DNA from 3 places in the Phyllobacterium sp. UNC302MFCol5.2 genome. Region 1 is predicted to be linked to each of the others. Evidence: riboswitches for the same ligand, from Rfam matches in the RefSeq annotation. Region 1 holds a riboswitch; each other region holds the start of a gene.
The links. A riboswitch is a leader RNA that binds a small molecule or an ion and turns the genes downstream of it on or off. The one in region 1 is predicted to bind cobalamin.
Positions count from the first base shown of each region.

Region 1 (3,264 bases):
GCCGGGAGGGGCGTTGCTGGTCACCCCTCAAAACGCTTCCGGGTGCATCGCACGAGCGATCTTGCCGATGGCTTCGATATTGGCAGGGCCGGGCGTGATCTCGGCGTAGCGCAGGGCGACGAAGCGTTCGTTCTTCACCGCATCCGTCTCCTTCATCGCCGGGTGTGATTTGAGGAAGTTCAAAAGCTTCTGATAGCCGGCATCATCCTGATAATCGAGAAGGACGAGGAATTGCGGGTTGCGCGCGGCGACCGTTTCCCATGACGTCGTGCCCCAGCTCGTCTCCATGTCGTCCATGATGTTGACGCCGCCGGATTCGCGGATCAATGCCGACGGCATGGCGAACTTGCCGGCCGTGAACGGCTTGTCCTCACCGGAGTCATAGAGGAAGACGCGCGTATCGCCGTTGCCGCCGATCTTGCCCTTGATCGCGGCAAGCTCCGCCTTCCAGCCAGACACCAGCTTGTCGGCCTCGGCGTCCCTGCCGAAAATCTTGCCGAGCTTTTCAATGTCGCCATAGAGCAAATCCATCGAGGCTGCGGGACGGTTCTTGTCGAGATGAACGCAGCTCTCCGTCAGGACAAGCGTCTTGATGCCGTAGGGGGCGAGCGTGTCCGGCGTAACGTCGCCGCCCGGCTTCATGCCGTAGTACCAGCCGGCAAAGAAGAAATCGGGATTGGCGGCGACGAGGTTCTCGATGGTCGGATATTTAGGTGCAAGCTCGGGGATCGATCCTTGCTGGTTCTTGAACGCCTCATCGAGCTTGTACCAGCCGGAGATGCCGGTCACGCCGACAATCGAGGGCTGGAGGCCGAGCGCAAAAGCCATCTCGCTCATGTTGATATCCTGGATGACGGCGCGATTCGGCGCTGCGTCGAAGGTCAGCGGCGTGCCGCAATTGTCGACAGTGACCGGAAAGGCATATGCCGGCGCCGATAGCAGCGTGAGCGCGAGTGCGATGAGGGCTTTTTTCATGGGAGTCTCCGTGACTGATCAGATGGAACCGGGCGGGGAACGTCGAACACCATGAGCTCGCGGTCCTGATGCGGGTGGCGCAGGCGCAGGACGTCGAGGTCGAACACGTCGCTGACGATGCGCGGGGTCAATGTCTCGTTGGGTGTGCCGGCGGCGACGATCTTGCCAGCGTGCATGACGGCGACATGGCTGGCGAACGGCGCGACGAGCGGCAGGTCGTGCAGGACGGCGACGGTGGTGATGCCTAGCCCGGAAACGAGCGAAAGCAGGGCGCTGCGTGCCTTCGGATCGAGGTGATTGGTCGGCTCGTCGAGAAACAGGATCGCCGGTTGCTGGGCGAGAGCGCGCGCCAGCTGCAGCCTCTGCCGCTCGCCGCCGGACAGCGAACCAACCGTCCGCGCCGCAAACGACGCGACGCCGGCACGGTCCATGGCTTCCCCAACAATCTCGCGGTCCGTCGCGGCGCTGTAGAGTCCGCCATGTGGGATACGGCCAAGCGCCACGTAGTCGATGGCGCGCAACTGGCGGTCCGGCGTATCCGCCTGGCCGACGAAGGCAAAACGGCGCGCTCGATCCAGCGGGGTCAAGCGGCTAATATTCTCGCCTTCAATATGAATTGCTCCGCTTGTTGGCGCCGCAAGCCCTGCCAGCATCCGCAGCAGCGTCGACTTGCCGGCGCCGTTCGGACCGATGATGGCGAGCCGCGATCCGCGCGCAATTTGCAGCGATGCAGCCTCGACCAGGCACTTGCCGCCGATTCGATAGCTGACCATGTCGGCGCTGAGAAGGATGGAACTCATGGCTGGCGTTTTCCGGCAATCGAAGATCCTCGCACGTTGGAAACTTCGATCAACTGATGTAATGTTATATCGTATGATAGCAATCGCGGAGCAATGTCAACCGGCAGGATCCAGCCAGGGTGCGGGCACAGGCGATGATTATGATTAGGGTCGATGTGCATACCTGTCCTTCATGAGGACAGGAACAGGGAACGTGGATATTCCAATCACGGGACGCCTCAGCAGTTGCTCAAGGTCATCCGTAAACGGCAACATCGCATCGCTCCCGGTACACCCCGTCCGGTTCGAATCATTTGCTTGATGGCAGGTCTCCTGGCTCGCGGGTCTCAGCTTTGCCCGGCCTTCCCGATCGTTCGATCAGTGGCATCGTCAGGCAACGCTCGCCGCTTACAGTTGCGGGGGCAGCCACGGTCTCGATCCCTATTGGGTACGCCTCACCGTGTTCCCTTTTCATCTCCGGTGTTGTCATCCCGGAGAAACCATCGGCGCGGATGCTATGCGGGGATTTCTCCGCTGGCAAGCACGTTTATACGGCAAAATTCTCAAGTGCTAAAATAATTGGCAACGGCACATTTTAGGACGTGCCCTATGAAAGAGAGTAGTTTAGGTTTCAGTTTGTTTCGCGCGATGCGCGGCTAGTTATTTGAGGCGATATGGCAATTCACGCTGCGGTCTACCATCTGACGCACTATAAATATGACCGTCCGATCATGCTCGGACCTCAGGTCATTCGCCTGCAGCCTGCGCCGCATTCGCGTACGAAGGTTCTCAGCCACTCCCTGAAAGTCAGCCCTTCCAATCACTTCGTCAACCTGCAGCAGGATCCCTACGGGAATTTTCTCGCCCGCTTTGTGTTTCCCGAGCCTGTGACCGAACTGAAGATCGAGGTCGACCTCGTTGCGGACATGACGGTCTACAATCCCTTCGATTTCTTCGTCGAGCCGATCGCAGAGACGTGGCCCTTCGCCTATCCTGAGGATATCCGGGACGACCTCTCGATCTATCTGAAGCCGGAGCCAACGGGTCCGCTGCTGAGCGCGTTTCTTGCAACGATCGACCGCAACCCGACCAATACGGTGAATTTCGTCGTCGACCTCAATGCACGTATCCAGCGCGAGGTTGGCTATGTCATCCGCATGGAAACCGGCGTTCAGGAGCCCGATACGACGCTCGGCGTCGCGACCGGTTCCTGCCGCGATTCGAGCTGGCTGCTCGTACAGGTCCTGCGCCATCTCGGCATCGCGGCCCGGTTCGTCTCCGGCTATCTGATCCAGTTGAAACCCGATCTCGTCGCCCTCGATGGCCCGGCGGGGACGAACAAGGATTTCACCGACCTTCACGCGTGGTGCGAGGTTTATCTGCCGGGCGCGGGCTGGATCGGACTTGATCCGACCTCGGGTCTTCTGACCGGCGAAAGCCATGTTCCGCTCGCCGCAACGCCGCACTACAGGAATGCCGCCCCGATTTCCGGCATGGCCGAACCCGCCAA
Region 1 covers NZ_JMLL01000010.1:304,335-307,598, reverse strand. Annotated here, with positions in the region: gene BR48_RS0103425 (ABC transporter substrate-binding protein) at 28-975, opposite strand; gene BR48_RS23680 (ABC transporter ATP-binding protein) at 972-1,775, opposite strand; cobalamin riboswitch at 2,060-2,274, opposite strand; gene BR48_RS0103415 (transglutaminase family protein) at 2,429-3,264, shown strand, end outside.

Region 2 (3,264 bases), on a different contig from region 1:
GTTTCGAGCCTGCCGCGTATGCCGGTCCAGACCTGCCCCATCTCGTGCTCCTTGATGAGGAAGGTCAATTTCAGGTTCGGCATGCAACTCGTCAGATATTCGAGTTCCTTGCGGAAAATGATATCGCTCGGACGCCGCGCGCAGGTAACGAAATTGATATCGCTCTGCGGCGCGCAATCATGCATCCAGCGCGTCATCGACATCATGGGCGTGATGCCTGAGCCGGCTGATATGAAAAGATACTTGCTGCCGGGATGCTTGCGCATCGAAAAGTCGCCGAGCGGGCCAAAGGCCTTGAGGCGCACGCCCGGCATGAGATGATCGAGCATCCAGCGCGTGCCGATGCTATCTTCCTGCGCCTTGACCGTCACGGCGACGGTGAAGGGTCGGGAGGGGCTCGATGACAATGTAAAGGTGCGCAAAACCGCTTCCGGTTGCACGGGCAGCTCGAAGGTCATGAACTGGCCAGGCTCATAACGAAACCAGTTATGATTATCCGAGCGGAAGGTGAAGGTCTTCACATTGGGCGCTTCCTCGACGACCGAAAGACATTCGAGATGCAGCCGGTCGTTCCACGGCTGCATCTGGTCGAGGTGCGGATAATTCTGGGAAACGCCAATGTTCATTCAAGCAACCCTGCTGAGTTTCGTATCGCCGGAAAGCCGCGCTTCCATGGCATTGCTATACCATTCCAGGAATTGAAGGACGCCGCCTTCATGCTCGACCGAATAGGGACCGGGTTCATAGGCCGGCGAGCGAATGCCGAACGCGTTTTCTTCGACGATGCGACGGTCCTGATCGTTGGTTTCCAGCCAGACATGCGTCAGCTCTTCGAGATTATAATCGACGCCCTCAACCGCATCCTTATGAACTAGCCACTTGGTCGTGACTTGCGTCTCGTTCGGACCGAGTGGCAAGACACGGAAAGAGATCGCATGGTCGCCAAGGATGTGATTCCAGGTCGTTGGATAATGGTAGAGGAGCAGTGAACCTATGCTCCTGGCGTTGACGTCGTCGCTGAGCTGACGGCCGACGGCGCGCTTGCCCGATAGAGTATAGCTCTCGGCATTGTTGATGAGCGGAACACGGGTCGCCCGATACTGCCCATCTTCAGCGATGCGGAATACGCTTGGCAAACCAGCCGCCTCGCACTTGTCCCAGTGCGATACCATTTCCGGATCTTCCTTCGAACCCTGAATTCCGGTGGCGCTCGGCGCTTCAGGGAAGGTCTTGCAAAGCTCAGGATGGTTGCCGGCGCAATGGTAGCACTCGCGGTTATTCTCCCAGACGAGCTTCCAGTTGCCTTTCTCGACGATCGAACTCTGGAAGGCGACCTTGGTTTCCGTCAGCCGGTGTGGCGCAAGGTACGGCTCGAGCAGGGTTCGTGTCGGGGTGAAATCGGGCGCGATCTGCGCCAGGCAGATGAAGATGTAGCCGCCGACGCTCTCGCAATGCACCGTTTTCAGACTGAACTGGCTCGCGTCGAAATCGTCACCCATCTGGCGGGCAAAAAGTAGACGTCCGTCGAGCTCATACGTCCACTGGTGATAGGGGCAGACGAGTTTTGCCGAGCTCCCCTTCTCACCCGCGCAGATGCGCGAACCGCGATGGCGGCAGGAATTGTGGAAGGCGCGAATCTGTCCCTGGCGGTCGCGAACGATGACGACGGGGTAGTCGCCGACCTGTACCGTGAAATAATTGCCGGGTTTGGCGACTTCGCAATCATGGCCGATGAACAGCCAGTCGCGATAATAAATCGTCTCCATGTCGAGACGGTAGTAGTCTGGGTCCGAGTAGAAAGCCTGTTCCAGTCCGTAGCCCGGTTTCCGGTTTCCGAGATTCCGGAGAAGTTCATTGCGAATGTCCATGTCGCGTCCTCGCCTTAAGCCTGCAAAGAACTGACTGGTGGTGACGGAGAAGAACGTCCGTGCAGCCAACGTTTGTCGGCCGCACAAAGCCATGCTCCTTGATCGCCCACCGCGATCAGTCGGTTTTCCCTCAAGGCTGGTTTCCGGGCTCTGGAGTTGCCTTTTCAGACTTCACGGCGCCTTCCCGGGGTGCACTCCCAGTGGCTGTTTTGCCGCGTTTTACTCCACTACCGTTGCGGGGGCAGCGCCGGGTTTTAACCGGCTTCCCAATTCTCCGCCTTCCCTAGAAAGCGGCACCTCAAGTGATTACGATAAAAGCATCGGGCTTTGGAAAAGGATAGGTGCGGAAACGACATCCCATTTACGAACGGCGACACGCGGCATTGCGGTCAAATGGTGCGCCGCACCCTTGACCCCGGGCGCTGTCGATTTGTGGCACTGACGCTGATCATACCATTGGGCGATGCAGATATTGCCTGATCGATTCCGGCTTCATCTCTATCGAGAATCCCGGCATCGAAGGGGGCATATAGGCGGCATTGCGAATATCGCAGGGATCGACGAAATGCTCGTGCAGATGATCGACATATTCGATCACCCGCCCCTCCTTGGTGCCCGACACCGCGATGTAGTCGATCATCGACAAATGCTGCACATATTCGCAGAGGCCAACCCCACCCGCATGCGGCCAGACCGGCAGATTGTATTTCGCCGCGATCAGCAGCACCGCCAGCACCTCGTTGAGCCCGCCCATGCGGCAGGAATCGATCTGGACCACATCGATCGCACCTTCAGCGATGAACTGCTTGAACATGATCCGGTTCTGGCACATCTCGCCGGTCGCCACCTTGACCGGCTTGATCGCCTCGCGAATCTTGCGATGCCCGGCGACATCATCCGGGCTCGTCGGTTCCTCGATGAAGAACGGCTTGACGAAGGCAAGCTTCTTCACCCAGTCGATGGCCTCGTTGACCTCCCAGACCTGGTTGGCATCGATCATCAGGATACGGTCTGGCCCGATCACCTCGCGGGCGATCGTCAGCCGGCGGATGTCATCCTCGAGATCGCGCCCGACCTTCATCTTGACGTGGTTGAAGCCGGCATCGACGGCCTCCTGGCAAAGCCGGCGCAGCTTTTCGTCGGAATAGCCTAGCCAACCGGCGGAGGTCGTATAGCAAGGATAGCCTTCGGCCTTGAGGGCAGCGATGCGTTCCGCCTTACCGGCATCGGCTTTCCGCAGAATGTCGAGTGCCTCGTCGCGAGTCAGAACATCGGTCAGGTAGCGGAAATCGACAATGTTGACGATTTCCTCCGGCGTCATCTCGCCGACCAGCTGCCAGACTGGTTTGCCGGCTTCCTTGGCCAGCAAGTCCCAGACGGCGTTGACGACGGCGCC
Region 2 covers NZ_JMLL01000001.1:127,528-130,791, reverse strand. Annotated here, with positions in the region: gene BR48_RS0100605 (hybrid-cluster NAD(P)-dependent oxidoreductase) at 1-626, opposite strand, end outside; gene BR48_RS0100600 (aromatic ring-hydroxylating dioxygenase subunit alpha) at 627-1,868, opposite strand; cobalamin riboswitch at 1,985-2,184, opposite strand; gene BR48_RS0100595 (L-fuconate dehydratase) at 2,317-3,264, opposite strand, start outside.
Region 2: linked by a shared signal. The riboswitch ahead of BR48_RS0100600 (aromatic ring-hydroxylating dioxygenase subunit alpha) and the one ahead of BR48_RS23680 (ABC transporter ATP-binding protein) in region 1 are both predicted to bind cobalamin.

Region 3 (3,264 bases), on a different contig from region 1:
GAACCAAGGAAGCCGGTGATGACCGTTGCCGGAATCTTCTGACCCTGCATGTTGTTATCCCTTCATTTTGAGCGGCAGACCTGCTGCCACGAAATAGACTGTTGCCGCGGCGCCAGCCACAGCTTGATGGAGACGACCGGCATGATCGCGAAAGTCGCGTGCCATGCGGTTCTCCGGAACGATGCCGAGGCCAACCTCGTTGGAGACGCAAACGACCGCACCTTTGAGATGCGGCAGAGCTGCGGCAAACCTTGCCGTTTCCGCCATGACATCACGCTCGGCCATCATGAGGTTGGTGACCCAAAGTGTCAGGCAGTCGACAAGAACCGCTGTGCCCTCGGCCGCATGCACTTCCAGCGCGGAAACCAGATCGAGCGGTTCTTCGACCGTCGTCCACAATACGCCGCGCCGCGCCTTGTGGTGGTCGATGCGAGCGGACATCTCATCGTCCCACGCCCTGCCCGTCGCAAGATAGATCGCCTCCTTGCCGGATGACTCGATCAGTCCTTCGGCAAAGGAGGATTTGCCGGAGCGCGCGCCGCCGAGCACAAAGGTGACCCCGCGCTCCAGCACGGCCATCAGGCCTCAAGCTCCGAGGCCGCGTAGCTCTGGATGGCAAAGCCGAGCGCAGTGCCGAGCACCACCCAGAAGAAGAGGTTGGTCGCGAGCGTCGATACCGCGAACTCGGATGCCAGTGTCGGCGGCACGGCGGAAGTAAGATCGTCCGCTTCCGGAGCGCCATAGATATGCGGCGCAACAATGAGCACGAGGCCGAGTACCCTCGCCCAGATTTCCTCACGCAGAACGATGAAGTAGACGCCGCCCGCAGTCAGCAGCACCGTGATGAGCCACCAGGCTTGCCGTGTCGCGAGATCGGCGGCGGGCATGGCCGGCAGTTCCGGGGCAAGACTGAACGATGGCGCGAGGTTGAAGATGAAGAACCCGGCCAAGCCCCAATAAATGCCGTTCTGCACGGTGATCTTGCGTCCAAGAAACAAGGCGGCCGCGCCAGTGATCAGGGCGAAACCCGCTCCGGCGACAAGATTGATCAGCAACGTATTACCCAAGCGGCCGAATGGCAGCGCCGGGCTCGCCTCTTCCTCTTCGTGAGTGTGCGGCGCCACGGCAGGTGCGGTCTCGCCGGCGGCGGCAGGCGCTGCGGCATGCTCGTGCTCGTGGCCGCCTGCGGCGTTCTCATATTCTTCCGCGTGCAGGATAAGTGGCACGCTGCGCACGTACATGGCTGGCGTCAATAGAATACCAGCAAACAGACCGGCCACGATCGTAGCCAGAAGATATTTAACCAACATCGATATCTCTCCGAATTCCCATATCAAGACACCGGGCTGTCGAAACGACACCCGGACCAGATAAACCCTCAGTTTTCAATGCTTAAGCGGTGGCGGCCGAATCATTACATCCAGCCGGGCTCCAACCTCAGTGGCAGGGGAATCCGTAGGAATGGCGGGTGTCGTGCGCCGTATCGTGCAGCGTTTCGGAATGGGAAAGACCCACGCCATAAACGATGAACACGCCGAGCAGCATTGAAACCACCGCCGTCGTCAGACGCGATGCGAGCGGGAGAGATATCGTAGTCGAAGTACGTGCAGCCATAACAACCTCCGTGCAGGGCCAGAAGGGACATTCCCCTTCGGTCTTGGGCACCATTGCCCTATGACTGGCAGGTCTCCTGGCTCGCGGGTCGCAGGATCAATGCCGCCTTCCCGGTTTCCCAGTGGCTGCCCTCGGCTTGCGCCTTAGGCCTTGGCATGAATCCTCGCCGCTCTACAGTCGCGGGGTCGGCTGCGGTAGGGCCGCCCTGATGGGTACGGCCGTCGCATTCCCTTTTGATCCCATGGCCTTTGGCCGAACGGGAACCAATCATGGGTTGAACGTTATTCACCAAGCACCGAGAATGTCAAACGAAACCGCGCGACGTTTTTCGCTTTAGTACGGTCAAGGGAAAACTTCGAGATCGGTGTTCCTGTATTCGTCATCCGTCGCCAGGATTGGCACCCAATAATGTTTCGCACAGGTCTACATACTCAACGTGCGATCAACGCATGGACATCGAGGACTTCAGCCAGTTGGTCGGCTATCGAATCGAGCGCGGCATCGACGCCCGCCCTGTAGTCGAAGGCATTGGCGTTGATTCCCAGCGAACGCAGCAATGCGGAGCGATAGGCATCGGTGCCGAACAGGCCGTGCATATAGGTCCCGAAGACCTTACCGTCGGCTGAAATCGCGCCATCCTCGACGCCGTTGATCATCGCCGTCGGGCGGCTGCAATCCAGGCCGGTCGTCTTGCCAAGGTGGATTTCATAGCCGCTCAGCGGCACGTCGTATTGCAGCGAATGAGCCGCAACATTGCGAACGGTCTTCTCCGGCTCCATCACCGTTTCGATATCGAGATGGCCAAGGCCCTCGATTTGCGTCACTGCACCTTCGATGCCCTCAGGGTCGCGCACCGTGCGCCCGAGCATCTGATATCCACCGCATATGCCCATGATCGAGCCGCCGCGACGCCGGTGAAGGTTGAGGTCCTTGTCCCAGCCGTTTTCCCGGAAGCGTATAAGATCACCGATCGTCGATTTCGACCCGGGGATGATGACGAGACCGGCATCGACGGGCAGTTGCTCCCCGCTTCGGACAAACACGACATCGACATCAGCCTCGGCCATCAGCGGATCGAGGTCGTCGAAATTGGCAATGCGGTCAAGCACTGGCACCGCGACTTTCAGCGCGCGGCCGTTCCCCTTTACCAATCGCTCCAGCACGACGGAATCTTCTGCGGGAAGCCGGGAAGCATCCTTCAGCCATGGCACGACGCCAAATGAAGGCCAGCCGGTGAACCGGGTGATTGCCTTCAAGCCTTCGTCGAAGAGCGAGACGTCGCCCCGAAACTTGTTGATGATATATCCGATGATCGCGGCGCGATCCTCCGGCGGCAGGATCGCGTGGGTGCCGACAATCGATGCGATGACGCCGCCGCGGTCGATATCGCCGACGAGAACGACCGGCACATTGGCGCGGGTTGCAAAGCCCATATTGGCGATATCGCCAGCCCGCAGATTGATTTCGGCAGGCGAGCCCGCGCCCTCGACGATGACGAGATCGGCACCATCGCAAACGATGTCAAAGGACTGCATCACGGCATCGAGCAGTTGCCCCTTGAGCTTCTGGTAGTTCCGGCCCTTCGCCTGGCCCCAGACCTTGCCTTGCACGATGATCTGGCTGCCGGTTTCCGACTGCGGCTTCAGGAGC
Region 3 covers NZ_JMLL01000011.1:442,976-446,239, forward strand. Annotated here, with positions in the region: gene cobW (cobalamin biosynthesis protein CobW) at 1-50, opposite strand, end outside; gene cobU (bifunctional adenosylcobinamide kinase/adenosylcobinamide-phosphate guanylyltransferase) at 55-579, opposite strand; gene BR48_RS0113470 (CbtA family protein) at 579-1,310, opposite strand; gene BR48_RS0113475 (CbtB domain-containing protein) at 1,438-1,614, opposite strand; cobalamin riboswitch at 1,663-1,897, opposite strand; gene BR48_RS0113480 (cobyric acid synthase) at 2,046-3,264, opposite strand, start outside.
Region 3: linked by a shared signal. The riboswitch ahead of BR48_RS0113475 (CbtB domain-containing protein) and the one ahead of BR48_RS23680 (ABC transporter ATP-binding protein) in region 1 are both predicted to bind cobalamin.